DNA from 2 places in the Dehalobacter sp. genome. Region 1 is predicted to be linked to the other one. Evidence: riboswitches for the same ligand, from Rfam matches in the RefSeq annotation. Region 1 holds a riboswitch; the other holds the start of a gene.

Region 1 (19,116 bases):
TAAGAGAGATATGGAGCCAAAGCTCAATTTATTTAATTCCTATGGTGAATCCAGATGGTATTGATCTGGTTTTAAACGGACTTGAAATAAATCACCCTTTCTACACATCTCTTCTGAAATGGAATGAAGGCCGGATGAATTTTGGCCAGGTCTGGCAGGCCAATATTCGTGGCGTAGATCTGAACCACAATTATGATGCATCCTGGCAGTTGTCGAAACAAGCGGAAGCCAGTCATGGGATAACCGGGCCCGGCCCGACCAGATTTTCAGGGACAGGTCCGGAATCCGAGCCTGAATCCAAAGCAGTTGCAGACTTTACGAGAAATCATAATTATAGACTTGTCCTGGCCTACCACAGCCAAGGCAGGGTGATCTACTGGAATTACAGAGGTCTGGCTTCGGCCAGGGACCGGCTAATTGCACTCAGTTTAGCAGAAAAAAGTGGCTATGCGCTGGAAGAAGCGACCGGAATAACATCGTATGCAGGCTATAAGGACTGGTTTATCGAAAAATACCGAAGACCGGGCTATACGGTTGAGGTTGGGCTTGGCCGAAATCCTTTGCCGATTTCTCAATTCGCGCAGATCTATCGGGAGAATGAGGGAATGCTGTTACTGGCGGCGCTTGTTACTGCAGGCTAAGAAAAAGGATGGTGAAGTGCTGAAACTGGTGGTGAAGGATGGAGACATGATGGTGTAGGATAGAAAAATGATGGCCTCTTGACGAATGAGAGGATAATAAATATAATAATAGTTACCTGAAAAAATACCTTATGCGGAAGTGGCTCAGCGGTAGAGCATTGGCTTCCCAAGCCGAGGGTCGCGGGTTCGAATCCCGTCTTCCGCTCCAATTTAAGAATATAAGGCCAGTTTTAAGCTGGTTTTTTTATCGAAAAAGCTAATTAATGGTATTTTAACGGGACGCGATGTATAATAAAAATCACATGAGGCTTTAGTGAGGCGTTAAGCCGAAAGGAGCTGAAAGGAAAAGAATGTTATCTGACTCTGATAGCCGAATGTTTCGCAAGAAGGGCAAGTTCAAGAAAATTGTGGCAATATTGACCATTGTGATCATGACAGCAGTATTAGGCGGATGTAATTCATTGGATGATGCGGTAGCGAAAGCGAAGCCGCTTATTCCCAAAGGATATGACTTGGTAAAAGTTGAACAAGTCAGTGATAATTCAGGGATTGTATTTTACACGTTTGAAGAAGAATTAAGCACAGGAATATTCACAAAAAACAGTTTTGGCTGGAAATGGACAGGAAGTGCGGTTGGTAAGCTTGTCACTTATCCCGACGGCCTACAGTGGCGATATGCGGATCTTGGAGAAGATGGCACCCAATATTCGGTCTATTACGGCAAGATAACGAATAAGGATATTGTACGTGTAACTGTTACGACGATCGGCGGGGAAAAGGTCCAGGGGAAAATTGTTAACACCGATCAGCTGAGATTATGGTATGCGTTTGTCAGTAAACCGCAGGTCCCATCGGTAAGCGCAGATATCACCGGATACTCCGCTGAAGGAAAGGTCATCTACTTGTTCAGTCAGCCTAAACAATAATAAGGAGGATACGCATGGCTAAACATATTCAGACAGTCATTAAGGGGAACTTAGCCTCAACAGCCAAAACCGGAGGATGCGGAAAATGCCAGACATCTTGCCAATCGGCTTGTAAGACATCTTGCACAGTTGGCAATCAGGTTTGTGAAAAATAACAGGAACATCATAGAAGACAGACAGACGGTTATTTATAAAGGGGTTCTGTAAAAAAGCTTGGCGTCAGCCAAGTTTTCTTTTTTCATAAAGGTATTTCAATGGTATAATTGTTCTGAAAACTATTACGATGGGCAGAGGATACAGAAACATGAAATTGACGAACTACAATATAGCAAAAAATGTACATGTGTATACGCAAGGGAAACTTCAGATTGCCTACGATGTCAATTCGGGGTCGCTTCATGTGATTGATGACAAGACATATGCTTTTATTCAGGAATTGATAACATATCAGCAAAAGAACAGTTTGGAAGATTCAGAAGAGATGCTGGACAGTTGCGGGTATAATCTTTCTTCTGAAGAAAAGCAGGAAATCCTGGTAGAATTGAAAGTGCTTCAGGATCAAAAGCTGTTGTTTTCCTGCGAGCCCGAAGAAACAATACTGCCGTTTTCTGACCGGCCGGTGATCAAGGCGATGTGCCTGCACGTTGCGCATGACTGCAACCTGCGCTGCAAATATTGTTTCGCGGGAACAGGACCTTTCGGCGGTAACCGCGAATTGATGAACGTTAAGACAGGCAAGAAAGCGTTGAAATTTTTATTGGACCACAGCGGAGACCGGGGACATTGCGAGGTTGATTTCTTTGGCGGCGAACCGCTGATGAATTTGCCGGTTATCAGGGAATTGATTGTTTACGGCCGGGAGATAGCCGCTCAGGCCGGTAAAAAGATCAAGTTTACACTGACGACGAATGCGGTTCTGATGGATGAAGAGACAGCCAGATTTTTGGAAGACGAAGGAATCAGTGTTGTACTGAGTCTGGACGGACGCAAGGAAGTAAACGATAGAATGCGGCCTTTCCTGAACGGAGCCGGAAGTTATGACCGGATTATGCCGCAGATCCTTAAATTTACGGAAATGCGGCCGGAGACGTCGCGTTATGCTGTCGGCAATTATTTTTATGTCCGGGGAACCTATACACGTTTCAATAAAGACTTCTACAAGGATGTCCTGCATATGGCGGACAGCGGCATCCGAAGGATCTCTGTGGAGCCGGTGGTAGCTTCTCCGCAGGAAGTGTATGCTTTCAGAGAGGAAGATCTGGCAGAAATCAAAGAAAGCTACGATATTTTAGGAGAAAAAGTGCTGGAATATCGCGAGGCAGGGAAAGAATTTGTCTTTTTTCACTTCAATGCAGGCCTTGATGAAGGACCTTGCCTGATTAAGAGGCTGTCGGGCTGCGGGGCCGGACATGAGTATGTAGCCGTCTCACCGGAGGGGGATATTTACCCCTGTCACCAGTTTGTCGGACAGGAAAAATATAAAATGGGATCTGTGAATGATCTGAACTGTGAACTGAAGGAAGAAATTGTTCAGTCCTTCCGCCAGGCGCAGGTCTATACGAAGGAAGAATGCCGCGTCTGCTGGGCACGCTTCTCATGCAGCGGCGGATGCCATGCAGCCAATGAAGCTTTCAGCGGGGAACTGACAAAAGTGTATCCGATGGGATGCGAGCTGCAGAAAAAAAGGCTTGAAGTCGCGTACTATCTTAAAATCATGGAAGCCAAGCAAAGGGTTCTTATTTAACAAGAGAACCCTGGCACAAAGGAAGAGTTTCTTTGACTCTTTTGTTTCTAAGGAAAGATTAATTAAACCTTCCTATTATTGATAATAGGAAGGTCGCAGGTTAGGAGAAAAAATGCAAAAAAAAGTTCAAAAGATCACCGTAGGGTTTATCATAGGGATAATCTGCATTTCCCTTATTGGATCAACATTTTATGCAATTTCCCTTCCAGGGTCTGATAATACGGAAGATACCCAGGGCCAAGAAGCGTTGGAGCAGGAATACAATCAGCGGAAGCAAGCCGTTGTGGAACTCAGCGCAGCACTCGAAAAGAGCCCGGAAGACGTCGAAGCGCAGCTGGCTCTGGCCGACGCTTATTATAGTAAAGCGAGTACAACAATTGAGCTTAACGATGAAGAATACCAGGAAGATCTGCAGAATGCGATAACGTATTACCAAAAAGTCCTGGCACAGAAAGACGACAATGATGTAAGGTTAAAACTTGCAATATCCGCATTCCTTTCACGTGATTCTAATCTTGCGGATGAAACATACAAGGAATTAATTGAAAAGGAACCGCAAAATGTGGATGTGCTATATTGGTATGGGATGTTCCAGTTTTACAGCAAAGAAGATTACAAGAAGGCCGAGCAGTACTGGCAGACGGCGTTAAAATACAATACGGATGAAAAGATGAAGACTAAGCTCGAGGAAATGATTGCAAGAGCTCAGGACATTGAACCTTAGACAAACGAACCTGAGACAAGTAACGGCAGACATGTTAACAACAGGATGAGTAAGCGCCTGAATCACAGATTGGGAAGGTGAACAGATGTATTTTGCAACACTGGCCAGCGGCAGTTCCGGTAATGCCATATGTGTAGGGGAAGAGAACAGGAGTCTGCTTGTGGATTGCGGCATTGCGGCAAAGAGGGTGCTTACGAACCTCGAGATGATTGATATCGCCGCTCCTCAGCTGGAAGGGATCATCATTACCCATGAACATTCCGACCATGTCAAGGGGGCCGGCGTGCTGGCCCGCAAGCTGAAGATTCCCGTCTATGCGACAGCCGGAATTTGGCAGGAAATTGAAATGGTGCTTGGGGATATTAATTCTGAACAGAAAAGAATTATTGACCGGGACATCTATCTTGCGGGTATGGATGTGAAACTCTTCCCGACTTCCCACGACAGCAGGGAAAGCTACGGTCTTAAAATAACAGGTAAAACGCATACGCTTGGCATAGCGACTGACAGCGGCATTGTTACAGAAGAGATGCATCGGAATCTTCGGGGCTGTGATGCCTACGTCGTCGAGGCAAACCACGATTTGGAAACATTATGGCACGGAAGGTATCCGTACTATTTGAAGAAAAGAGTCAGCGGAAATGCTGGACATTTGAGCAATGTCCAGCTTGCTGAGGCCTTGACGGAATGGCTCGATGAAAACACGCAAAAAGTCGTGCTTGCTCACTTAAGCGAAGAAAATAATACGCCGCAAATGGCGCTCAGTACAGTCGTGGAGATGCTTCGGGATTCGCAGGCTAAGAAAAAATGCGCGAATCTAAAAATCAGGGTCGCACCGAGACATTATCCGCACCAACTTATTACACTGGGATAGTATGTCAAGAGAGCATAACTGACAGACTAAATTTAAGGTAGACATGATACATACTGGATAGGAGGGATGTCAGATGGATGATTATGATGACCGGGACAATTTCGGACGAAGGAGTGGGAAACCCCGTATTGTTTCAACAGTTTTGCTTGCTGTCATCAGCGCAGTTCTGGGTGGCTTGATTGCTGTCATTCTTGTTCCGGCGGTATATCCTCAAGGCAATTATTTGGAAAGCGGTAATAAGGTTGTCGTTCAACAGGGAGAAAATCCCCCGATTACATCCTCAGGTGCTACCGGTGGGGAGTCACCGGTGATTAATATTGCCAGCACAGTAGGGCCTGCTGTCGTAGGTGTGGCCAACTTTCAGTATAGCGGGAATATTTTTGCCGGCAGCAGTGATGGACTCAGTGAAGCAGGAAGCGGTTCCGGCTTTATCATCAATGCTGCCCATGGCTATATTGTTACCAACTATCATGTCATTGGAGATGCTGAAAAAATTATGATTTCGCTTGCCGATGGTCGGGATGTTCCTGGAACGCTTGTCGGCGGTGATCCGCGGACCGATCTTGCCGTGCTCAAAATTGACGGTACGAAGGAACTTGCGGCTGTCCAGCTCGGAGATTCCGCAGCCTTAAAAGTCGGAGAATCCGTCGTTGCGATCGGGAATCCGGGAGGCCAGGATTTTGCCCGTACAGTCACAGCCGGTGTGGTATCAGCGACAGACAGGTTTCTTCAGCTGCAGGGGGAAGCCAGCTTTAATCTGATTCAGACGGATGCGGCGATTAACCCAGGCAACAGTGGCGGACCGCTCGTCAATTACAGCGGCCAGGTTGTCGGAATAAATTCAGCCAAAAATGATACCCAGGGCTTTGAAGGTATGGGGTTTGCGATCCCAATTTCCGATGCATTGCCTGTAATTCAGCAGCTCATTGAAAAAGGGTTTGCGAGCCACCCGGCTTTGCAGATCAATATCGACGACCGTTACACGGAGGAATACGCTTCATTCAAAGACTGGCCGGCAGGCTGCTATATCACCAGTGTCGAAAACGGCGAGGCGGCAGCTAAAGCCGGTATCCAGGCCGGAGATATCATTACGGCCATTAACGGAACAGCCATAACCAATTCTCTGGAGCTGACACACGAACTCTTTAAATACAAGCCGGGAGATAAAGTATCTGTCAGCTATTTCCGGGGCGGCAGCACGTATAAAACGGATGCGGTACTCGGAGAAATCAGATCAGAATAGAACAACCAGAAACTAGAAAGATCGAACGAATCGGCTATAGGAAGACCTTCGCACTATGTCAGCTAAAGACTGCCGCCAAAAGCTTGGCGGCAGCCACATTTTCTATAGGGATAGGCACTTTTCCCGGCATTCTCATACAATAATAAGGACGAGATGCTAAGCAGGACGAGACACAGGGCCGGACAGAAAAAGTTGCTATTTTGTTACACAGATGAAACCTGATATAATAGAGTCTGATGCTAAAGGATTAAAACGCTGTTTTTTATAGATTGAGCAGGCTGTTTAAATAGAAGGAGACAGGTGAATGACGAAACAAATGCATATCGGACTGGATGTCGGTTCGACCACCGTTAAAATTGCAATACTTGATGAAAAAGATAACTTGGTTTTCAGCAGTTACCAAAGGCATTTTTCAGATGTCCAGCATACAGTCAGCAACCTTCTGCAAAAGATTTACAGTCAGTTCCGCAATGAAAAAGTCACCATGAACGTGACAGGTTCAAGCGGTATGTCCACTTCCGAACAGGTTGGGATTCCTTTTATTCAAGAGGTCATTGCCTGCCAAAAAGCTGTTGAACGATTTATTTCGGATACGGATGTCGCGATAGAACTGGGCGGCGAAGATGCCAAGATCACATATTTTGGGGAATCGCCCGAACTCAGGATGAACGGTACCTGCGCCGGCGGGACAGGTGCGTTTATTGATCAAATGGCTATCTTGCTGAAAACCGACGCTGCGGGTCTCAATGAACTGGCTTCGCATCATCGGGAGATTTATCCGATTGCTTCGCGCTGCGGGGTTTTTGCTAAAACAGATATTCAACCGCTTTTAAACGAAGGTGCGGCCAAGGAAGATATTGCCGCCTCAATTTTTCAGGCTGTCGTGAATCAGACCATTGCGGGTTTAGCCTGCGGCAAACCAATCCGGGGCAATGTGGCATTTCTGGGCGGACCGCTTTCTTTCCTGCCTGAACTGCGCCAGCGCTTTATTGAAACCTTGAAGCTTAAACCGGAAAATATTATCGCGCCAGATAATGCTCAGTTTTTTGTGGCGATTGGGGCAGCCTTGGCTTCGAAACAGAGCGAAGTCTGTGATCTTCACGTGATCTATGAGAACATCCCGAATCTGCATAATTCGGATTCAGCCACTACCCTGCTCCAGCCTTTGTTTGCCAGTGAAGAAGAGTATGAAGCCTTCAGTCAGAGGCACCGGGGAAATTCCGTCGCGAAGAAACTGCTGGCTGAAGCCAGTGGAACCTGCTTTTTGGGCATCGATGCCGGATCGACCACGACGAAACTTGCCCTGATCGATGGAGATGGCAATTTGCTTTATTCCCATTATGGAAGCAACGGAGGAAGTCCGTTAAAATCTACGGTTTCTGCTCTGCAAAAGCTTTATCAGGCTTTGCCGTCTGGAGCCACGATTGGCGGTTCCGTCGTGACCGGTTATGGAGAAGCCCTGCTAAAGGCTGCCCTCAAAGTTGATCACGGAGAAATAGAAACGGTTGCCCACCTTAAGGGCGCCGAATATTTTCTGCCCGGTGTTGACTTTATCCTCGATATCGGTGGCCAGGACATGAAATGCATGCAGATCCGCGACGGCGTTATTCACAATATCATGCTGAATGAAGCATGTTCTTCGGGCTGTGGGTCGTTTATCGAGACGCTGGCCCAGTCCCTAAGTTTATCTCTCTCGGAATTTGTGCAAAGAGGTTTATTTTCCAAGACCCCGGTCGATTTGGGTACCCGTTGCACCGTATTTATGAATTCCAAAATCAAACAGGTCCAAAAAGAAGGCGCGGATATCGGCAGCATCGCGGCCGGGATCTCGTATTCAGTCGTCAAAAATGCGTTGTACAAAGTCATCCGCTTGCACAATTCTTCCGAAGTTGGCAAGAAAATCGTTGTTCAGGGCGGAACGTTTAATAACGATGCTGTTTTAAGAAGTTTTGAACGTGTCACCGGCCGCCAGGTCATTCGTCCGGACATTGCCGGTATCATGGGCGCGTTCGGAGCAGCTCTTATCGCCCGCGACCATTATCAGGCCGGAGAACAGACTACCCTGCTTGGTGAAAATGAACTGGAGGATTTCCATACCGAGACCCGTACGCGCCACTGTGGCTTATGCGGCAATAATTGCCTGCTGACGGTCAACCAATTCTCGGACGGCAGGGAGTTTCTGACAGGAAACCGCTGCGAACGCGGAGCCGGACTGGAAAGCACCTCTGAGGATATTCCGAACCTTTTTGCCTATAAATATGAGCGTCTTTTTGCCTATAAACCACTGAAGAAGGAAGAAGCAGCCCGTGGCGAGATCGGGATTCCACGGGTCCTGAATATGTATGAGCATTATCCGTTCTGGTATACGCTGCTAACGGAGCTCGGTTTTAGAGTTATTTTGTCCGGCCGCTCCTCGAAAAAGATATTTGAGCTCGGCATGGAGACCGTAGCTTCCGAGTCGCTGTGCTATCCGGCCAAACTGGCCAACGGGCATATTAAGGACCTTCTGAACAAAGGGGTCAAGCGGATTTTTTATCCGTGCCTTCCGAGGGATGAAAAAGAGCTGGCTGGTGCCAATAATAATTACAACTGCCCGATTGTCACTTCTTATCCGGAATCCCTTCATGCCAATGTGGATGAAATAAGGAACAAAGAAGTTGCGTTTATTTTCCCGTTCCTGCCGATTGATGATATGGCACGTTTAAAAGTTCGGATCTATGAAGAATTTAAAGCGATAGGTATAACACGACAAGAGGCAGCAAGTGCTGTAGATAAGGCTTTTGCCGAAAGAGATGCTGTTCGCCAGGACCTCAGAAACAAAGCGGAAGAAGTATTGGACTATTTGCAAAAGAACAACCTGAAAGGCATCGTACTTGCCGGTCGGCCGTATCATACCGATCCGGAGATTAACCACGGGATTCCAGAGATGATTACCGGTCTGGGGATCGCTGTGCTGACTGAAGATTCTGTCGCTCATCTTGGTCAGGTGGAAAGGCCTCTGCGCGTCCTCGACCAATGGGTTTACCACTCCAGGCTGTATGCGGCAGCAAGTTTTGTGGCAAGCAGGGATGACTTGGAACTTGTCCAATTGAATTCGTTCGGATGCGGACTGGATGCCGTCACCACGGATCAGGTTCAGGAGATACTGCACCAGTACAGAAAGACCTATACCCTGGTCAAAATTGATGAGATCAATAATCTGGGCGCTATTCGTATCCGGATACGGTCATTGCTCGCTGCAATGAAGGAAAGAGACAAAAAAGAAATTCATGCGCATAAGCTTTTTGAGACACCCAAAAGAGTCATGTTTACAGAAGAAATGAAGCATGAGTATACGATTCTTTCTCCGCAGATGGCACCGATCCATTTTGAACTGATTGAAGAAGCCACCCGTTTGGAAGGCTATAAGATAGAGATTCTGCCTGATGTCGAGATGGATGTCGTCGAACAGGGACTTCTGCATGTGCATAACGATGCCTGCTATCCGTCAATCTTAGTTGTCGGTCAAATTATGGCGGCGCTGAAATCAGGCCGTTACGACCTAAACAAGACGGCAGTTATCATGTCGCAAACAGGCGGCGGCTGCCGGGCCAGTAATTATATTGGCTTTATCCGTAAAGCCTTAAAAGATGCCGGCATGGAACAGATTCCGGTTATTTCCCTTAATGCCGGCGGTCTGGAGTCCAATCCCGGGTTCAAACTTTCCATGAAGATGATCAAGCGTTGCGTGATGGCTACGGTTTATGGCGATCTGCTGATGCGCGTAACCAATGCCATACGACCCTATGAGAAAAATAAAGGAGAAACGAATGATCTCCTGGCCAAATGGCTGAAGGACCTGAAGCCGACCCTGGCTGCGATGAACCTGCGGGAATATCACCGGAATATCCGCCGGATTATCAAGGACTTTGATCATATTGAAATCTCCAATGTCAAAAAACCAAAGGTTGGAGTGGTTGGCGAGATCCTCGTCAAATTTCATCCATTTGCCAATAACTTTATTGTCGATGTCCTGGAAAAGGAAGGCGCCGAAGCCGTTCTGCCGGACCTGATGGATTTCTTTATGTACTGTGCGTATGGAACGATATTCAGAAGAAAAGAACTCGCTGGCTCACTGAAAAGCGAGCTTATCAGCCGCTATATTATCTGGCGGTTGGAAAACTACCGCCGGGTAATGAAACGCACTCTGGCGAAGAGCAACCGTTTCCATCCTCCCAAATCGATTTATGAGTTGGCCGATATGGCCGGCAAAATCATGCATCTCGGACATCAGACCGGCGAAGGCTGGTTCCTGACCGCGGAAATGCTGGAACTGATAGAAAGCGGAGCAACAAACGTCACCTGTCTGCAGCCGTTTGCCTGCCTGCCAAATCATATCACGGGTAAAGGGATGGTCCGCGAACTTAAACGGCGCTACCCGCTGGCGAATATTGTGCCAATCGATTACGATCCGGGTGCCAGCCAGGTGAATCAGATCAACAGAATTAAACTGATGCTTTCAGTCGCTTTCAAAAATATGGAAAAGGCGGCAGCAGTCAATAATGCCAATACAAACAATAGAAATAAAATGAATAACAACGCCGGGCAAATGCAATCTGCACCCGGCGAGGGAGCGGCAGCTTTGCATAACACTGAAGAAGGTACAGAGCAGTCGTATTCCGAACAGAAGATTATATAACAAAAAACCTCTTCAGTATTGTAGGCTGAAGAAGTTTTGAATATTTATTGAAGTAGATTAGGAATACTAAATGAGTCCGTTATTCTATTTCATCTGCTGTTTGGCATAGGCGATCATTTTTTTGACCATCTGGCCGCCGATCGGGCCTCCTTCCAGACCATTCTGTCTGGCAGTAACATCGCCTTTATAGTGATCGTTATTTTCCCTTACAAAATCAAGATGGCCGATTTCAGCCGCAGCCTCCATTTTTAGATTCTGCAGCAGCTTTTTTTTGCTTTCATTTGTTTTGCTCATTTTTTTTCACCTCCATCAATATTATTAACACTTTTGAAAAAAATCTTCATTGTAAATAATCCAATATCAGAGAGATTTAACCTTCAAGTTTTTGATTGCAAATGTTTGGAGCAAACATAGTGACTGGAGTTGGAGAAAACATGCTGCAGATCAAAGTTCTAGCGGTAGGGAAAATCAAAGAAAAATATTTAAAAGAAGGGCTGAAGGAATACGCCAAGCGTCTTGGCGCGTACATCCGGCTTGAGATGATTGAAGTTGAGGACGAACCATGCCCCGAAAGGGCATCAGCTGCCGACGAAGCAAGAGTAAAACAGAAAGAAGCTGAAAAGGTTCTTAAATTAATTTCACCTCAGGATTATGTGGTTTTGCTGGATCTTCTGGGAAAGGAACTTTCTTCACCCGAACTTGCCGTTTTGTTTGATGAAAAAGGGCTTTCAGGCCAGAGCCGGATCACTTTTGTGATTGGCGGATCTCTTGGTACGGCAGATGAAATCCGAAAACGCGCCGATTACCGGTGGTCGTTCTCGAAGCTTACCTTTCCGCACCAGATGATCAGGCTTATCCTGCTGGAGCAGATTTACCGGGCGTGCAAGATCAGCAAAGGGGAACCCTACCACAAATAGAATTGATGGAGGTAAAGATACTTCAATTAATATGTTCAAGGCTAAAGTAAAAATAATATTGATTCCTTGTCGAAAGAGCGATATAATGAATCAGGATTAAAACTGAATAGGCAGAACAGGTGTTGAATGAAGCTGATAAGCGTACCATTCAATGAATAAGGAAAGTCGGGTAGAAGCCCGCGCGGTCACGCCGCTGTGAAAGTGGAGTTCTTCAGGTATACCACTGGGAAACTGGGAAGGTCTGAAGATCGATGATGCTTAAGCCAGAAGACCTACCTGTTTTAGTGTCTCACCATATACTCTACGAGTGATAGAGAGGGGGATGTTATGTGCAAGACTACCGAGGAAAACTTCCTAGCATATGAGCCTCTCGACGTAAGATGTTGAGAGGTTTTTTGTTTCATATCTTATATAGGAGAGTTTGACGATGATAAATAAAAAGATTTGGATAATGGGTCTCGTACTTATGTTTATGTTCTTGCCCCAGCAGACATATGCCATGCATATCATGGAGGGCTTCCTTCCTGCGGGTTGGTGTATTACCTGGGGTGCTTTGGCAATACCTTTTGTTCTGGCAGGTTTTTTTTCTATCAGAAGAACTGTTGGAGAGCATCCCAAAACATTAATGCTTTTGGCGATGGCAGGCGCCTTTGCTTTTGTTTTGTCTTCCCTGAAGATTCCTTCCGTTACAGGAAGCAGTTCGCATCCTACGGGGGTTGGCTTTGGCGCTATCTTGTTCGGACCAACCGCAATGGCCGTAATTGGCCTGATCATACTGCTGTTTCAGGCTGTTTTACTGGCTCATGGCGGATTGACAACATTGGGAGCAAATACTTTTTCGATGGGCATTGTGGGGCCGCTGGTGGCTTTTGCTACATACAAAATTGTGAAGAAAGCAAATGGACCGCAGTGGCTTGCCGTGTTTCTCGCTGCCGCACTTGGGGATTTATTAACTTACGTCACGACATCGGTGCAGCTTGCACTGGCGTTTCCTGCTGGAACAGGCGGCGCTATGGCATCACTTACCAAGTTTTTAGGTATTTTTGCCTTAACGCAAGTACCATTGGCGATCAGTGAAGGTATTTTGACAGTGCTAATATTTAAGGCGATTTCATCCTATGCCGGGGATGAGCTTAAAGACTTAAAAATACTTTCAAAGGGGGTCTGAAAATGTCTGTAGAAACGATGAAACCGAAGAATAAAAATCGGGTTATCATCACAAATATTATTTTAATTACGATTGTCATAGCGCTTGCTGTTGTACCCCTCATTGTGCAAAAAAATGCGGAATTTGCTGGAGCTGACAGCCAAGCTGAACAAGCTATAACAGAACTTAACGGGAATTACCAGCCCTGGTTCTCACCGATTTGGGAGCCGCCCAGCGGAGAAATTGAAAGCTTGTTGTTTGCGCTTCAGGCAGCTGTCGGAGCAGGTGTTTTGGGCTACGGGTTAGGTTATCTGCGGGGTCGTAAGAAAAAGGAAGAACCGGTAAACAATGATTTACATCGATAAATACGCTTATTTATCCAAGCTTAAACAAACAAATCCATTGCAAAAGCTAGTCTTAGCCGTTTCGGTTTTGGGGGTCTGTCTCTGGGCTGATTCCGTTGCGGTGTCAATCTTGACGCTCCTGATCATGGGGTGGTATACCGTTTGCAAAGGTGGTACCCCTGTTGGAATTTTTATTAGACTGATGCTTGTCCCGCTTTCCTTTTTAGTGATCGGCGTTTTAACCATTGCGGTCAATGTTTCAGGGGACAAAGATGTTTTTGTATTCTCTGTATATGCATTTGGCATGTATATCGGGGTGTCGCAGTCCGGTATTCTAAGTGCGGCAAATCTGTTTTTTAAAGCGCTTGGCGCGGTTTCCTGTCTGTATTATTTATCGCTGAGTACACCAATGGTAGACCTGTTGGCAGTTCTTCGGAAGCTTAAAGTTCCAAGACTGATGGTTGAATTGATGGGACTGATCTACCGGTTTATTTTTGTATTTTTGGAAATGGCAGACACCATGTTTACGGCACAGAATTCCCGCTTGGGCTATGCGGGGCTTTCTTCCGGATACCGTTCATTGGCGGCTCTGGCTTCGTCACTTTTTATCCGGTCTTATCAGAGGGCGGATGAACTGTATATTGCGCTTGAAGCCAGGGGATATGACGGTGAGCTCAGTGTGATCCATGAGCAGGCGGAGACTCATTGGACAGAATATATTCCGATTGTGCTGATTAACCTATTCCTGATTGCAGTTGCGCTGTTTTCCAAACAATTGACAGGAGGCTTGCTATAATGGCCGAAAATGGCTTGATTGAAAATGTGGAGGCTAAAAATATCTTGGAAGTCAGAAATCTCCACTACATCTACAGTGATGGAACCCAGGCCTTAAAGGCCCTGTCACTCGGGATTAAACAGGGGAAAACGACGGCAGTCCTCGGAAGCAACGGTGCTGGAAAATCAACGTTGCTGCTTTCCTTTAACGGCATCAATAAGCCTTCAGGCGGCGAAGTTCTATTCAAGGGCCTGCCGCTGGATTATTCAGTAAAAGGTCTCAAACAGCTTCGAAAATCTGTTGGCATTGTTTTTCAGGATCCGGACAAGCAGTTGTTTTCAGCCAGTGTCTATCAGGATATCTCCTTCGGCGCGATGAATCTAAAGCTGCCTGAGGAGGAAGTCCGCAGAAGGGTGGATCTAGCCATGAAGAGAACCGGGATATCCCACCTGAAAGACAAGCCCACACACAGCCTCAGTTTTGGCCAGAAAAAACGTGCAGCCATTGCCGGCGTTCTGGTGATGGAGCCGGAAGTGCTTATTCTGGATGAACCGACCGCAGGGCTTGACCCACTCGGAGTCAGTGAGCTAATGAAGCTGCTCAGAAAACTGCAAATTGAGCTGAATTTGTCCGTCGTGATCTCAACGCACGACATCGATATCGTACCACTTTACTGTGATTATGCGTATGTCGTCGATGACGGCAGGCTTGTAATGGAAGGTACGCCTCAGGAAGTGTTTTCGCATCCGGAGGAAATCAGAAGGATTAATCTCAGACTCCCAAGAATTGGGCATCTTATGGAGATTTTGCATGATAAAGACGGCTTTGAATTTGCCCAGCCTGCCAATACCATATCTGAGGCCAGAAAAGCTTTAATTAACTGGAAAGATACAAACTGATTGAAGGAATATAAAAATAATGAATCATGACATCCACCATCTAAACGATGAACAAAACAGTCCACAAAACAATCCACAAAACAATCAATCCGGTGAACTCTTTGTCATCAAACAGAATAAGAGGCTGAGATGCGGCTTTACTACGGGATCCTGTGCGGCTGCTGCTGCCAAGGCTGGGGCGGTAATGCTGCTCTCAGGAGACCTGTGTACAGAAATAGCCATTGCGACACCGAAGGGAATACCGGTTGCGATGCAGGTGCTGGAAGTTCGGAGAGACAGGGACCAGGTGACGTGTGCTGTAAAAAAGGACAGCGGCGATGACCCAGATGTGACCAACGGCATCCTTATTTTTGCGACGGTCGCCAGAGCGAACCATAATAATATTCAGGTCGATGGCGGCCAGGGCGTCGGCAGAATCACTAAGCCCGGGCTTGCCTGTCCTATAGGAGAACCGGCCATCAATCCTGTTCCCAGAAGCATGATTATGGCGGAGGTGGCGAAAGTCTGTGCCGAGTACGGTTATGAGGGAGGCCTGGAAATTACGATATCAGTTCCGGAAGGGGAGGCCATTGCCAGAAAAACCTTTAACCCGCGGCTGGGCATTGTTGGCGGAATCTCTATTCTGGGAACAATAGGGATTGTCGAGCCGATGAGCGAAAAGGCCCTGATCGATACGATTCGACTGGAGATGAATCAGCAGAAAGAAAAGGGCTGCAGAGATCTGCTGGTCTGCCCTGGAAATTACGGTGAAACTTTTGTCCGCAGTACGCTGGGGCTGGAGAGTTCTCTGATCCACTGCAGCAATTATATCGGTGAAATGCTGGATTTTACTGTGGAATTAGGCTTTGACGGCCTGCTGCTGATCGGACATGCCGGAAAATTGGTCAAGCTGGCAGCGGGCATTATGAATACCCACTCCCGCTATGCGGACTGCCGCATGGAAGTTATCGCCGTACATGCTGCCTTACACGGCGCAGGGAAGGAGACAGTCAAAGAAATTATGGCTAGCCTGACAGCGCCGCAGGCCGTTACGGTATTAGACCGGCACGGGCTTAGAAGCCAGGTATTTGAGTCCATCATGTTAAAAATTGATGAATATGTGAATTACCGCCTGCAGAATAAGGTGAAAGCCGGTGTGATCCTGTATTCCAATGAACAGGGTATCCTGGGCAAAACACCGCAGGCGGATGAAATAGTCAATAAAATAAAAAGGATGAAGCCATCATGAAAGCAGCATTATACGGAATAGGCGTAGGTCCGGGAGACTTTGAACTGATGACCTTAAAGGCCGTCCGGATCATCAGCGAGACAGAGCTTATTGCTGTTCCGCGCACGGATGAAAAAGAAATGACCGCCTGGAATATTGCCAAGCAGGCTGTGGACCTCTCCACAAAAGAAATACTGGAACTTTACATGCCGATGACACGGGATGCCCAAATGCTGGAGCAAAGCCATCAGGAAGCAGCTGAACAGATCATTGACCAGCTCAAACAAAACAAATCTGTGGCTTTTCTTACGCTGGGGGATCCATCGATCTATTCCACATATATTTATCTGCATAACCGGGTTTTGGAAGCAGGCTATGATGCCCGGCTGATTCCGGGGGTCCCGTCCTTCTGTGCTGTAGCAGCAAGACTCAATGTGCCTCTCTGCGAGGGTGCCCAGCCGCTGCACATTATCCCCGCATCCTATGAAGGATCCTTTGATTACCTGGACTGGGGCGGAACCAAGGTGCTGATGAAATCAGGAAAGGAATTTGGCAAGGTTAAGGAAGAGCTTATCAGCAAAGATCTGGTTAAGCATACCCAGATGGTGGAATGCTGCGGGATGCCGTCAGAGAGAGTTATAAAAGATATCAGTGCAGCCGAGGGGAAAGCAAGCTATTTTTCCACGATCATTGTGAAAGAAAAGGAGATTGTCAGATGATTTATTTTATTGGGGCCGGTCCGGGCGCGGTAGATTTAATCACGGTTCGCGGAAAGACGCTTTTGGAACAGGCCGATGTTGTGATTTATGCAGGCTCGCTGGTCAACCCGGAGCTATTGAATGTTACGAAGAAGGAATGCACCGTTTACGACAGTGCCGGGATGACACTGGAAGAGGTGCTTGCTGTGATGGTTCCTGCCACCCGGGCAGGTAAACTGGTCGTGCGTCTGCATACCGGCGATCCAAGCATTTACGGGGCGATCCGTGAGCAGATGGATCTGCTTGATGCCGAGGGCCTGTATTACGAAGTCGTACCTGGAGTCAGCTCGTTTTTCGGAGCTGCTGCCTCCTTGAAGAAGGAGTATACATTGCCGGATATCAGCCAAACTGTAATTATTACCCGCATGGAAGGAAGAACCCCGGTACCGCCTAAGGAAGACATTGCTCTCCTGGCGTCGCATCAGGCGACCATGGCAATTTTCTTAAGTACAGGGATGCTGGAAAACTTAAGTACCAAGCTTATGGAAGGCGGTTACGCCGCTGACACTCCGGCAGCGATTGTTTATAAGGCAACCTGGCCGGATGAGAAGCAGTTCCGCTGTACGGTAGGGACATTGGCGAGAACAGCTAAAGAGAACCATATTACCAAAACGGCCTTGATTCTAGTGGGCAGATTTTTGGGAAACGACTTCGAAAGATCTAAACTTTACGATCCGGCATTTACGCATGAATTCCGGGAAGGAAACGATCCACTGCCTTCTTGGACCGAGGATTTGAAATGAAGATAAGCATCCTGGCTTTTACCGCCAATGGAGTCGCTCTCAGCCTGAAAATAAAAGAGCTGTTGGATGCTCAAGGTAATCATACCGCCTGCTATCAGCCGGAAAAACTTACCGGGGCCGTCAATACAGCCGGCATGGCAGAGCCCATTGCCCCGGATTTAAAGGTGTTCACAGGCAGACAGTTTGCAGAAAAAGATGCGCTAATTTTTGTTGGGGCCTGCGGGATTGCCGTCAGGGCAATCGCCTCCTTTGTTCAGGACAAGACGAAAGATCCGGCCGTTTTATGTATTGACGAAAAGGGACGGTTCGTTATACCGCTCCTCTCCGGCCACATCGGCGGCGCCAACATGCTGGCGGACAGGATATCCGAAGCGCTAAACGCAATCCCTGTGATAACGACTGCAACGGATATAAACAGGCTTTTTTCGGTCGATGAATGGGCAGCTTTCCATGACGCCTGGATTTCGGATCTGAAAGCAGCGAAAGAAATTTCGGCACGACTATTGGCAGAAAAGCCGGTCGGGTTTTATAGCGAGCTGGACATAGAAGGAGAGATGCCGCGTTTATTGGAGAAGAATGAAAACAACATGGATATTGGCATTTGTGTTTCTCTGAATGACAGATTAGAACCCTATCCCATAACGCTGAATATCGTTCCCCGGACGGTGTATCTCGGAATTGGCTGCCGAAGGGGTACGCCGCTGCAGCGTATTGAGGATCTTGTCCTTGAGCAGTTGAGCAGGAACAGCATCAGCTTTCAGGCCATTGCGGGTATTGCCAGTATTGACCTCAAAACAAAAGAACAGGGGCTGCTTGATTTTGCCGCAAAAAATAATCTGCCACTGCATTTTTTTAGTTCAGATGAACTTCTTTCCGTACCAGGCAAGTATACAGAATCGGAATTTGTAAGTAGTATTACCGGTGTCGGCAATGTCTGTGAGCGGGCTGCCTTAATGGTAAGCGCAGGCGGAGGGCTGATTAGCCGAAAAGTATCCGGGAATGGTGTAACAATAGCTCTTGCTCAGAAGGAATGGAGGGTTAGCTTTGAATATTAGAATGATCGGGATCGATCATGAAAAAGCATCATTAAAGGAACGCGAAATGTTTGCCTTTACACCGATTCAAAGCAGACAGGCCATGGAGGCTGCTGTAAATAATTATGGTGTGGAAGGCGCTGTAATTATATCCACCTGCAACCGTACGGAGCTATGGGTCAGCGAAAATGAAGGATCTCTAGTTAATTTGAAAGAAATTCTCTACGGTCTGAAGCGAATTGAGAAGGAAGACAGGGATAAATATGAGCGCTTATTTGTTATTCGGCAGTCCCGTGAGGCCTTTGTTCACCTCTTTCAAACTGCCTGCGGATTGAAGTCTCAGATTTGGGGAGAAAGCCAAATTTTGTCCCAAATTAAAAAAGCCATTGAAGAGGCCAGAGAGACAGGTACTGCTGACCTTTATCTGGAAAAACTTTTTCAGATGGCCATAACCTCAGCGAA
Region 2 (12,547 bases), on a different contig from region 1:
TAGGGGTATCTGCAATATTCGGTACCATTGTGTATACGCTCGTGATAATATTTTCCGCTTTGGCTTTACGGGTATTTACCGGCGGTTCTCATTGTTCCAGCTACCGGCGCTGTCTGGTTTTTTCCATGGCTTTCTTTACCGGGTTGTCATTGGCTGCCAGATGGATCGCATCTCAAATTAACGTATATCCATTGATCGAAGTGATCCTTATCCCTGCAAACATCGGAATTTTTTTTCAGGCGTTTATGCAGACAGCTATCGGCAAGAATTTTGTATTAGCAAGTGACAAGCTGATGCAAAAGATTGGGATCTAATTAAACTATCAAGAGTTTCCGTTATCGATGATTATGCAAAAAAGACATGCACGGATTATTTCGCACATGTCTTTTTCATCTTTCTTTGCAGATTTTAGAAGTCTCCAGTGGTAACTGCAGCTTGTTCAAATGTGGCCATTTCATCAGCGATTTTAAGGGCTGCCTCGACCATCGGGAACATCAGAGCGGCACCTGTGCCTTCTCCAAGTCTCATATGGAAGTCAAGTCTGGGTTTGAGCCCAAGCTGATGAAGAGCTAGATGCTGTCCAAGCTCTTCTGAACTATGAGAAGCAATCATATAGGAAGTGGACAGGGGTGCCAGTTTTGCTGCAGTGATTGCTGCAGCAGATGAAATGATGCCGTCGAGAATAATTGGTACATGCTGATAGGAAGCTTCGAGGATTGCTCCAACGAGCGCAGCAATTTCGAGTCCGCCAATTTTGGCCAGGGTATCGATTGGAGCGTCAGGATTACACTGATTAATTTCGATTGCGCATTTAATCACGGTTTGCTTATTAATCAGGGCATCATCTTTTAAGCCAGTTCCGCGGCCGGTAACATCCTCAACAGAGTGACCGGTAAACACAGAGATCAAGGCAGCGCTCGGCGTTGTATTGCCAATACCGACTTCACCTGTTGCTAACAGATTAACACCAGAGTCAATCGCATTGGCCGCAATTCTTGCACCTGTCAGTATTGCAAGCATGGCCTCTTGACGGGTCATTGCCGGTCCTTTCGCCATATTGTCTGTTCCGTTTTTAACCCGGTAGGCCATAAGCTCAGGAGCGTCCAATGGGGTGGCAATGCCGATGTCCGTACTGATAACATCTGCTCCGGCATTCCGGGCGAGGACATTAATGCCGGCACCGCCATTCAGGTAACTATAGAACATTTGTTTCGTGATTTCCTGAGGTGCAGCACTGACGCCTTCGACGACAACACCATGATCTCCGGCCATAAGAAGGACTGCTTTTTTATTGATTTTTGGATGCGTGGTGCCAAATATGCCTGCGAGCTGTTGTGCAATATCCTCTAAGACACCTAAGCTTCCGAGGGGCTTAATTTTCGCATCTACACGGCTTTGCATGCCTGCCAAGGCTTCCTGATCGAGCGCTTTGATTCCGCCCATCAGTTCTTGCAAGGCAATTTCAAGTTCCTGCCCAGTCGCATTTTTTAAATTTTCCAAACCATGAAATTTTGTAAGACTGCTCATTTAAAAACCTCCAATAAAATATTTAAAAATAAATAAAACCCCGCCACAAATTTTCTTGTGGTCGGGATTTTGCCGTCATCACCGCCGCTTTCCATTACCCAGGAAAGACTTTTACCTCTTAGGCAGGCCTCCTGACTCAGACTCAAACGTCCTGAACGCACCTTCCCAGCATACGCCAGTGGATCAGCGGGGACTCGTCTATACAGTGGTGGGTCCGTATCGGATTATTACCGATTTTCCTATTCTCCCTTAGTGGGGCACCTAAGATTATATAAATATATTTAACTTCTATTAAGATAACGAAAATCATCAATAAAGTCAAGTCTAATTAATTCAAAATACTCACTCAATTTGGCAATTACTGTTAATTAATGGTTATTTTTAATGATATATGGTATAATACGATTTGCTAAATCATCCAAACAGATATGGGAGAAGAAATGTTTAAATATGACTTAACACCAAAAGTTTGCCGCATCTGTGACATGATTGTCGGTGGCCAAGCTGGAGATAATCCGCCTCTGCTTATATCTTCAATGTTTCATAACGGAGACCGTATTCTGGAAAGCCGCCGTGACAGGAAATTTGACCGTGAAAAAGCCCGTTCATACATTCTCAGGCAGGAAGAGCTGTCCGATCAGACAGGGATACCTGCCATAGTAGCTTTGACAGCGGTTTCCGCAGATGAAATGAAGGAATATATTGATTTTTATCTTACAATCAGCAACCGCCCTTTTGCTATAGACATTTGGGGCGAAAAAGCGCGTCTTGACGCGGCAGAATATGCTGCCAGTCTTGGTATTCAGGACAAAATTCTATATAACAGCATTACACCCTGGGATAAAGACAGCATCGGCCAGGCAGCGGCATTAAAAGAATTGAAAATCAAACACGTGGTCCTGCAAGTATTCGATGAAACGAACCAGACTCCTTCCGGCAGGGTACAGGCATGCCGTGAAATGCTGAAAGCCATTGGAGCGAAAGATTTTGCCTCGGTCTTAATCGATACGACAGTAATGAATCTTCCGTCCATTTCTTTTTCATCCCTGGCAGGCAAACAAATCAAAGCGGAAACCGGTTGGCCGGTTGGATCAGCTCCTGCTAATGGGACGTATATGTGGAAAGAAAGTCGGGAGATGTGGGGTGGGGAAGGCTTTTCCGCCATGAATGCTGCAGTGCATGCAGTATCGGCCGTCCTGTGGAGCGATTTCTTATTTTATGGTCCGATCAAAGCGGCTCCAAGCGTACTGCCTGCTGTAGCGGCAGCTTCGATGATAGTTTCAACTTTGGCTTATGACGAAAGCCAGGAGCTGCCGGCTAATCCTACTCATCCGTTGAATAAATATTTTTATGATTTCGCACAGAAACTGGTAGAATTCGATAAAACGAAATAAAAAACAATTGTCGTAATTTTGTAAATGAATGTATGGGACAAACAGCTCCTTTCTGAAGTGGATCCTGTTGAGGATACTGCCTGGAAGGAGCTGTTTATATATTTATATATTAGAAATTATTTCTACTTTTTCACAAGGAGTTATTTTTGACTATACTTTACCATATATTGGTACCGATGTTGTAATCGGATAAAAGTGAGGGCAATAATTTGATTATAAAAGACATATTTGAAATGTTTTTGTCTAAAACACTTTATCAGCTAAAACGGCTAAATGCCAGACAAATATGGGGGATATTCATCGCACTGATCGCAATATTCATTGGCCTTTATTTCTGTGAGGAGTTATTTCTAAGTAATCCTGTAGGGATAAATATAGATCATTTAGGTGTTTTTGCCCAAATTCTTCAAGCACCCGTATTTCAAGCGATAAGAATCGTCTTATATATTTTATTATGGTTATTAATGATTAAGCTGCCGTTTATAAGTTTTAAAACAATTGGCATTAAAACACCTTATGGAGAGCTTAGCATGGAGGCTATATTGTCTGAGTCTGCTGTTATTAAAAATGCCATGCTGAATGAAATCAGTGTTGCCTTGATGGGGATATTAAGAATCTTAAATAACGCATCGATAATGGAAATGATTGAAGATATTAAAAACATTGGAAAAGAAATTACGGATCCATATTTTATTAAAAGTATAACAAAGGTAATCAATATCCAATTTAAACTATATACTATTAGAAAGACACACTGCAATTATCTGATTGTATCTGAAGAGATTGCCTCATATAATAATGTACCGATTGTGAATAGAGCCACATTAAAGGAGCTGGCTCAGGAATCGATTATTAATAAGGACTTTAGGATCAGCGACGACGCATCAATTATGGCTGTTCCCTTATTCTTTAGAAGTGAGATATGCGCCATCATCTACGTTCAAAGCGAAAAGTATCTGTTTCAGCAGGTCGATGCTATGATCATCGATAGTATCTGGAACAACATCTGTCATAACAACGAAGCCTATGAGGAATTGGTAATTAATCGTGAACGAGATATTTAAGAGGGGGAGGGGATTGATGAATATGCGAAAATCTTATAAGGTAAAGGAAATTATTGAAACAGCTGAAAAAGAATACTACGGGTTCCTCAAGATTCTGCCTCAATTGCGCGAAAATAAGGTAACCGTGAAGCCGAATCTACAGTTTAAGAAACAGTTAAAAGAAGAATTCAAGCAAATTCTAGGTTTATAATTAAACTAATATGCTCTTTTTACCCCTGCTAATTCAGCAGAGAACGTATCAAGCGCCACTAAGTCGCTAGGGCTTAGCTCTTTAACAGAAGCTTTCCCCAAGCCACGAATGGCTTGTTCCATTTCAACAGCCATAGAACGTAAGACATTGGATACTCTTTCAGCGCTTAAGTTTATGTTTAGCTTTTTGTTATATTTCGATGCATAGCTAACAAGGACTGTAGGAGGTTCCCAGGGGATTACTTTTTGATGCTGCTTGTTGGCTAAGGCATATAAGGGGACGGTACCCAGATAAATAGCATCGGCACCAAGCGCAAGTGCTTTTAAACAGCTTCCGGGATTAAAGTAGCCGCCAGAGACAATCAGACTTATCTGCTCTCGAACTCCGCGGTTTTGTAAGTAACGGACCGCGCGAACTAACGCATGGAGACTGGGAATTCCAAAGTCATCCTGCATCGTGGGGTTGGAAACAAGCGATCCGCCTTGCGTTCCGTCGACGGCAATGACATCAAACCCTGCATCTACAGCTAAACCTAAATCTTCTTCAATTTTGTCTGTGGACATCAATTTCAGAGCAATAGGTATTCCATTCGCTTTATTACGCAGGTTATTGACCAGTATGGGCCAATCTGCGGCACTTTGTACACCGGGAGGAGCAGGTAGACCCGATATCCCTTGATTGGGGGATAAGCCCATAAGTTTACGTGCTTTGCCTTTAATTTCATCCGGAGCTACATAGAAGACGCCTTTCTGCCCTCCTTGCGAAATATGTACTTCCAGCATGTCCGCAGAGGCAATCTCTTGATCCGTGCGTAATCCCCATGGCCAATTGGCAATTTGCAGAATATATTTATCCGCTTCATCGCGTTCTTCTTTCAGATAGGGGCCTTCACCGGAGTTTGTAGCTGTCCCTGCTAGTTTTGCTCCTCTGGCTAAAGCTATTTTTGCTGGCTCGCTTAGAGCGATTCCATAAGCCATTCCAGAAATAAGAAGAGGTATATTGACCGTAAGAGGCTTGGTTGCCTTAGGGCCCAGTGTCACTTTCATGTCAACTGCGGTATCGCCTGATTTAGAGAGCATCGTCATTTGAGGTGGAACAAACATAAGGTTATCGAACCCGTCAAACCTTTTTGAACTGCCAATTGGCCTGTTAATCGTTGTCCCTTGTGTTGCCCTTAAGTTGTTTTCAACAATGTTTTGAACACCGGCCCGATGAATGGCAGTCCATAGCTCCATGACGTTTTTACCGTATTCATCTGTTGTTAAAATAGTAATTGCTTTTGCTACATTTTTTTGAATTAACTTACGCGTTAGTGGTCCGGTAGTTAATAAAGCTAGCGGTAAAGATGCCAGCATTATTTTTCGATTTCTTGAGCGGCGGATTTTTAGGGACTTTTGTTCTTTGTGATGTCCTATGGCGTAACCAGCTGTTAAAATGGCTGCAATGGAGCCGAGAGCCTTAAAAGAAAAACTGAAATCTCCCGAATCTTTATTCATGTAATATCACCTCACGTGTAATGCTTAATTCGAAGAGTTCGAATACCTTTTTATTATTTTTAATGAACAGTATTATTCTTATCCTAAATTTTAAAAAGATACCTTTTATTATTTGCCACCTCTAGATATCCATAACATACCATAACCAAAGGCTGCCTTTTATTTCTCTTTTGGTTTCGGTAAGAAATAGATAAATACCTAATAATACCCGTGTCCATGCTAGAATGGTTGATTGATGCAAGCTCGGCTGTTATAGTAAAGAAAACATTTTTATGTTATAATGAGTTTAGATTAATAAAGTAAAACTAAGAGGTTCGATTCCGAACCCTTTTTCTTTTCCCTTATTCAAGAACTTGGATTTTGGACAAAATAACATTAACTTTTTTGTGGAAGTGAAAAAAATGAGACATCAAAAATTAAGACGCAGTAATGCTCAAGGTTATCTTAAAGGTCATCAGGATGCTGAATTTCAACGATGTGAATTCTGTAATGTGCCGATATTCCGTAACGCTTGCAGTGATGAAAGAAGTATTAGTGCTTTTCAAGGTAAAGGAAAAATACTGTGTAACAAATGTGCTGCCATAATTGGAAATATGCCTGAAGAACAAGCACTTCAGGCTTTGAATAACGCATCTGAGACCTACCCCAAAGTACCATAACCGAAAAATAGCACCGTATAAAAACAAACAGTGCTATTATAAAGATATATTTTTAAGAAAGAGTTACATTTGTTGCCTGGAGCCCGCGTTGTCCTTTTTCTACATCAAATTGTACTTTTTGACCTTCATTGAGCGATTTATATCCTTGGGATTTAATAGATGAAAAATGAACAAACACATCCTGTCCGCCATCTCCTTCGATAAATCCAAATCCCTTTTCAGAGTTGAACCACTTAACAGTCCCAAACATGGAACACACCTCCAAATTGTTTTTGTTTCATTATTATTATGTTGATCATTGTAGTAAGTTATTCTAGGGATAATTAAGACATTTAAAAAAATATAGAAAGGCAGACTCTAAATGAGAAATTTAAGAATGACAATCGCCTATGATGGGACCAAATATAAAGGTTGGCAAAAACAAAAAGATACCGATCTGACCATTCAAGGTAAAATTGAAACTGTCTTAGCAAAAATGGCAGAGGAGAAGATTCAGGTTATCGGTTGTGGAAGGACAGATGCCGGGGTACACGCCGAAAATTACATTGCTAATTTCCATACAACATCTACCTTCAAGACCAAGAAGATCTTAGCCTATTTGTATGAATTTTTACCGGAAGATATTGTTGTAAAATCAATGGAAGAAGTATCTGAAAGATTTCATGCCAGATATAACGTCAAAGCAAAAACGTATGTTTATACCATCAATAATAATAAATTCAGGGATGTATTTAACAGAAAATATACCTATCACTTAGCGGATAAGCTGGATCTGGAACAAATGAGGACTGCTGCAGAACTGCTCATTGGAACGCATGATTTTCAGAGCTTTACAAATGAGCGCAGTGCTAAATCCACTGTTAAAACAATCAATTCTATTTTGATTAACGAAAATAAAGGCCTTATTAAAATTGAATTTAACGGCAATAGCTTTCTATGGAATATGCTAAGAATTATCGTTGGAACGCTGCTCGAAGTAGGAAAAGGCACGTTGCAGCCGAACGATGTCAAAAAAATCTTACAGGAAAAGAAACGTTGGGAAGCAGGGCCCTTGGCACAAGCCAAAGGTTTATGCTTAGTCGATGTACAGTACTAACCATTATTATAGCAAAGAGAATAAAATTCAAGATTTACAAATATAACTGAGGAAACAAATATAAACCGAGTAAGCAAAAGGCAAGAATCAACTGTATGGTTCTTGCTTTTTTTATTTGCCTACAGATGGCCTTATACCTCACTGCCATAGATGGTAAGGAGCGGCGATTATGTAATCATAATGAATTAATTGAATTGAACTTTTTCGTTCATACTAAGCGAAACAAAAAATATTTAAATATTTGAATGCTTCTAAATAAATGGAGGCACTTGCTAAACGGGAGGCACCTAAAATGAAAACAAAAAGAAAATCAAAAATCCGCAAATGGATGATTTATAGCTTGATCACCCTTGTCGTTATTAGTGTTGCGTCGGCTTACCTCTTACGACCAAAACCTTTTTCCTATGATAGTGTAACTGCCCAAAAGGGGGATATCACGACCAATTATACATTTTCCGGAAATATTGAAACCCAAAACCGTCAAACCGTCATGTCAGAAAAAATCATGCAGGTTTCAAAGCTTAATTTTCAAGAAGGGGATACGGTTAAAAAAGGAGATATCTTACTTAAAACAACAACCGGTGAGGCGATAAAAGCCAAAATTAATGGTGAAATAACAAACCTGACCGCGGAAGAGGGGTCCCAGGTCATGGCCGGTACAATGCTCATGGACATCGTTGATTATGACAACCTTCAGATTAGTATCAAAGTCGATGAATATGATCTCCCTGCCATAAAGACAGGCAACGAAGCAAATATTGAAATTGCCGCTATTCAAAAAAAACTGAAGGGTACAATCTGCAGTATTTCCAGAGAAGGTACGGTTGCAGGTGGTGTGACCTACTTTACGGCGGCTGTTGACATTAATAAAGATCCAAGTCTACGCATCGGCATGACGGCAGAAGTAACCATCCAAAATCAAAAAGCCGTCGGAGTGGTTACCCTGCCCATGTCAGTGATCCAGTTTGACGCTAACAACACGCCCTTCGTCTTCAAAGAAGGGGAACGCAATGCCGTCGTGCATACGGAGATTACTACCGGTGTTAATGACGGCCAAACCGTAGAAATCAAAAAAGGGGTAGCCGTAGGAGAAACCATCTATTATCCCAAAACAACGACAGCAAATAATTTGACCTTTGGCGGCAGAATGCAAGGAGGCCAGATCAATGACGGAAATCCTTAAGATGCAAGATGTTTGTAAAAGCTACTTCATGGGAGAAGAGGAACTTCAAGTTTTGCATCATGTCAATCTTACTATCCGTTCAGGCGAATCCTTATCCATTCTTGGTCCCTCCGGTTCAGGAAAAACTACGCTGATGAATATCATCGGCTGTTTGGATGTCCCGTCAACCGGCAAATATTTTCTATCCGGCAACGATATCGACGATTTGAATGAGGTTGAATTGGCCAGAGTACGGAACAAAGAGATTGGCTTCGTTTTTCAAAACTTTCAACTTTTGCCGCGCATGACTGCCCAGCAAAATGTCGAGCTTCCACTCATTTATAGCGGTCTGTCTCCCGTGGAACGCCTAAAACGCTCCAAGGCCATTCTCACGCGTGTTGGACTTCAAGACAAGCTAGAAAGCCTCCCCAATCAACTTTCAGGCGGACAACAACAACGGGTGGCCATCGCCCGGGCAATCGTTACCGACCCGACTATTCTGCTTGCGGATGAACCAACCGGAGCCTTGGACCAAAAAACCGGCAATCAGGTCATGGATCTTTTCGAAAAATTAAATCATGAAGGCAGAACCATCATTATGATAACCCATGATCAAAATATTGCGCGTCACGCCAAACGCCTTGTTCATATTTTGGATGGAAACTTAACAGAGGGGGAGGGAGCTTGATATGCTGTGGGAAAGTATCATGATGTCCTGGAAAAACATCGTCACCAATAAACTTCGCTCGTTCTTAACCATGCTGGGTATTATCATTGGTGTGGCCTCAATCATTGCGCTTATAACCATTGTTCAGGGTGCGACCAACAGCATCAGTCAACAAGTGACCTCCCTCGGCGCTAATAAAATTACGGTCAATGCAATGGGTACTCCGCTGAAACAAGGACTAAACGAGGAAGATATGAAAAACATTGCTCATCTTAAAAATATCAAAGGCGTATCACCGACTGTGTTAACCAAAACCAATATTGTTTACCAGGACCAAGTCAAAGAAGATATCAATGTTCAGGGAAAAAATGAGGTGTACTTTCAATCGAATAAAAGCCTGCTCCAATCAGGCAGAGCCATCAATATCCTGGATATTCGGAGTAAAAACCAGGTTGCCGTTATCGGGCAGGAACTTGTAACCGCACTCTTTTATGGAGTCGACCCCCTTGAAAAAAACCTGATCATCAACGGAACAACTTATCAGATCATTGGTACAATGGCTCCATCAAGCGGTTTTAGCATCACCTCCACAAATGACACGATCGTAATCCCGTATACGACTGCACTTCGCAGTCTGGGTGTAAAAAATATCACTGCTCTTGATGTCTTTTTAGTGGATACAAGCTTAGCCGATGATACGGTATTGGACATTAAAGGGGTTTTAAACACTGCTTTTAACTATAACGATCAGGCTTACTCTGTGTTCAACATGGGAGATATTATTGCTTTTTTTCAGTCTATGATGGGGATGATGTCACTGCTCTTAGGAGGAATTGCCGCTATTTCTCTGGTTGTAGGCGGGATTGGGATCATGAATATGATGCTGGTATCGATTACCGAGCGCACGACGGAAATCGGTTTGCGCAAAGCCCTGGGAGCCACCCCCAATAGAATCCAGGTGCAATTTTTAATCGAATCGATCTTTCTCTCCATTTTTGGCGGGCTCATCGGCTTGATTTTGGGAAGTGTCATCGCCTATATTGCTTCCACCCTGATTGGTGTCGGTTACACCATGCAATTATCCACCGTTATCTTAGCGGTAGGGTTTTCAGCTGTCGTCGGAATTATCTTTGGCTATATGCCTGCGAGAAGAGCCAGTAAATTAAATCCGATTGACGCTCTGAGAAGTCTTTAGTTAAAGATTAGAGTCTCGCCAAACGCGCAAAGTCAGGCAGCGGAGACTTCCGCCCCCAGCTAATAAGGCCTCAGGATGGAAGGGAATCATTTCCACCCCTCTGCGGCTCAGCTCATTTTGGGTCCTAAGATTTAAGGCAATATCATAATGGATGAGAATATTAGCATCCACAGAAACAAAACTGCAGCCCCATAACTGCTGTTCCTGGTCGGAGATATCAATAAGTTCCATTTCCCGGTGAGCAAGATAATCCCGTATATTAATTTCCGTGCGCTGCTTTTCGGTAATCAGATATGTTTTCAAAAAAGCCGGCAAATAAGCTAAGGCCAGACTTTCACTGATTCTGCCAAAAATCATATCAGGGTGCATATACCGTCTTTCCTGGGGAATCTCCGCATAGATGATCTGCGAAAAAAGATGGAGTGCTTTATTGAAAAATTCTTCGAGTGTTTTTTGAGCATGCCGCTCGGTATCCGCTAAAAAAAGAATTTCAGGCGAAATTGCCAGACACCCTTCAAATTGATCCTCACCCTCAAAGGCATGAAAGATGGGAATGCCGAGATTCTCCAGAGCTTCTCCGACAACCTTTTCTTCTCCTGCGCGGCTGCCGGGGCACATCTTGGAGAGGATAGCTCCTTGACTTGTAATCAGGCAAGTATCGTTAAGATAGGGTAAATTCGGTAGAGAATCCATGAGCGTTCTATTCTTCTGTACATAATCCTGAAGGTTGAGTACCTCAATTCCTTGAGAGCGCAGAAGGTCAGCATACCGGTCATGTTCCAACTGATATTGAAAAATATCAGGGACAAAATTAAATAAGCATTCCTGATAATTTGCCGGATTGACTAAATTCAAAGACTGTTGGGGCTTATGAAGAATGACTTTACGTAAACGAGCTAATTTTTCCGTACCAAATACTTCAATATGTTTCAAACGGAATTCCCCCTAAAAAAGCAAAATTATCTGGATGTAGTATTCACAATAATAGGCATTTTAGAAGTATATTTTGAACAATAATAGACAAGCAGTGTTTTACATTATATGATAAAAAAGAAAAATAATTGTCGAAATAGAAAATAGGCCAATAAAGAAAGTGAGATAAACAGATGGCAGTACAGGTTCTAACTGACAGTACAAGCTATATAAGTAAGGAAATCAAAGAAGAACTAAATATTAGAATGGTATCTTTGAGCCTTTCATTTGGGAGTGACAGTATACGAGAAGTAGATATCGATAACGATCTGTTTTATAAAAAAATGGATTCTTATGGAATTCCGACATCTTCGCAGCCTTCTATTGGCGAGTTATATAATGAAATGCTTGCGGTAATCGAGAAGGGAGATAGCCTCTGCTGTATTTTCTTATCTTCAGAAATGAGCGGGACCTTTTCAACAGGGCAATTAGTGAAAGAGATGGTATTAGAGAAGCATAAAAATGCCAGGATAGAGATCATTGATTCTAGGTCAAATTCCATGCAGCTAGGGTTAGCGGTCATTATGGCTGCAAGAGAAGCAAAAGCAAATAAGACATTAGAGGAAGTTAAAGAAGCAGCGTTAGAAAATATTCAAAGAAGTAGGTTCTTATTTATTCCTGAAAACCTCAAATACCTAAAAAAAGGCGGCAGAATTGGCGGGGCCAGTGCTTTAATTGGTGACTTATTTGGGATTATTCCGATTCTGACTGTGGAAAACGGCATAACGACCGTTGTAACAAAAGTAAGAACGAAGAAAAAGGCAGTATTATCGATGATTGATATCATGCTGGATAACATAAGCAAATATGGTTTAGGAGAGGTCATTATTCATCATATCAATTGTCTGGACGAAGCAAAGGAACTTGCACAACTGATTAAAGAAAAGTTGAAAGTTAACATAGATATCATAGCTATCGGACCGGTCATTGGCCTGCATGTTGGTCCAGGTACCATTGGCATTGTTTATTACACGCAAAAAGCATTAAGGTAATAAAAATAGCTAACTAAAGCCAAAAGATTCTTGAAAGAGCATTATTTACTCTTTTCATGTTTGCCATCATGTACACCAATTTTATTGCCGTTAATAATTCCTACATCTGCGTTATCTTTTGGTTTCATTTTTC

Evidence for each region. A riboswitch is a leader RNA that binds a small molecule or an ion and turns the genes downstream of it on or off. The one in region 1 is predicted to bind cobalamin.
Region 2: linked by a shared signal. The riboswitch ahead of cobT (nicotinate-nucleotide--dimethylbenzimidazole phosphoribosyltransferase) and the one ahead of OKX56_RS05165 (energy-coupling factor ABC transporter permease) in region 1 are both predicted to bind cobalamin.

The regions. Positions count from the first base shown of each region.
Region 1 is NZ_JAPDHR010000015.1:130,084-149,199, reverse strand. It holds gene OKX56_RS05220 (M14 family metallopeptidase) at 1-641, shown strand, start outside; tRNA gene OKX56_RS05215 (tRNA-Gly) at 775-849, shown strand; gene OKX56_RS05210 (hypothetical protein) at 992-1,567, shown strand; gene scfA (six-cysteine ranthipeptide SCIFF) at 1,582-1,722, shown strand; gene scfB (thioether cross-link-forming SCIFF peptide maturase) at 1,872-3,311, shown strand; gene OKX56_RS05195 (tetratricopeptide repeat protein) at 3,424-4,035, shown strand; gene OKX56_RS05190 (MBL fold metallo-hydrolase) at 4,121-4,909, shown strand; gene OKX56_RS05185 (S1C family serine protease) at 4,983-6,152, shown strand; gene OKX56_RS05180 (2-hydroxyacyl-CoA dehydratase) at 6,457-10,830, shown strand; gene OKX56_RS05175 (alpha/beta-type small acid-soluble spore protein) at 10,915-11,124, opposite strand; gene rlmH (23S rRNA (pseudouridine(1915)-N(3))-methyltransferase RlmH) at 11,268-11,747, shown strand; cobalamin riboswitch at 11,848-12,041, shown strand; gene OKX56_RS05165 (energy-coupling factor ABC transporter permease) at 12,175-12,915, shown strand; gene OKX56_RS05160 (energy-coupling factor ABC transporter substrate-binding protein) at 12,918-13,259, shown strand; gene cbiQ (cobalt ECF transporter T component CbiQ) at 13,243-14,034, shown strand; gene OKX56_RS05150 (ATP-binding cassette domain-containing protein) at 14,034-14,912, shown strand; gene cbiD (cobalt-precorrin-5B (C(1))-methyltransferase CbiD) at 14,932-16,140, shown strand; gene cobI (precorrin-2 C(20)-methyltransferase) at 16,137-16,838, shown strand; gene cobM (precorrin-4 C(11)-methyltransferase) at 16,835-17,620, shown strand; gene OKX56_RS05130 (cobalt-precorrin 5A hydrolase) at 17,617-18,675, shown strand; gene hemA (glutamyl-tRNA reductase) at 18,665-19,116, shown strand, end outside.
Region 2 is NZ_JAPDHR010000003.1:306-12,852, forward strand. It holds partial or broken gene OKX56_RS01255 (accessory gene regulator B family protein) at 1-314, shown strand, start outside; gene cobT (nicotinate-nucleotide--dimethylbenzimidazole phosphoribosyltransferase) at 409-1,527, opposite strand; cobalamin riboswitch at 1,632-1,807, opposite strand; gene OKX56_RS01265 (tetrahydromethanopterin S-methyltransferase subunit H family protein) at 1,968-2,921, shown strand; gene OKX56_RS01270 (hypothetical protein) at 3,131-3,985, shown strand; gene OKX56_RS01275 (hypothetical protein) at 4,002-4,175, shown strand; gene OKX56_RS01280 (FMN-binding glutamate synthase family protein) at 4,181-5,671, opposite strand; gene OKX56_RS01285 (hypothetical protein) at 6,073-6,330, shown strand; gene OKX56_RS01290 (cold-shock protein) at 6,383-6,580, opposite strand; gene truA (tRNA pseudouridine(38-40) synthase TruA) at 6,692-7,426, shown strand; gene OKX56_RS01300 (efflux RND transporter periplasmic adaptor subunit) at 7,719-8,609, shown strand; gene OKX56_RS01305 (ABC transporter ATP-binding protein) at 8,593-9,276, shown strand; gene OKX56_RS01310 (ABC transporter permease) at 9,278-10,450, shown strand; gene OKX56_RS01315 (arginine deiminase family protein) at 10,451-11,383, opposite strand; gene OKX56_RS01320 (DegV family protein) at 11,557-12,414, shown strand; gene OKX56_RS01325 (hypothetical protein) at 12,456-12,547, opposite strand, start outside.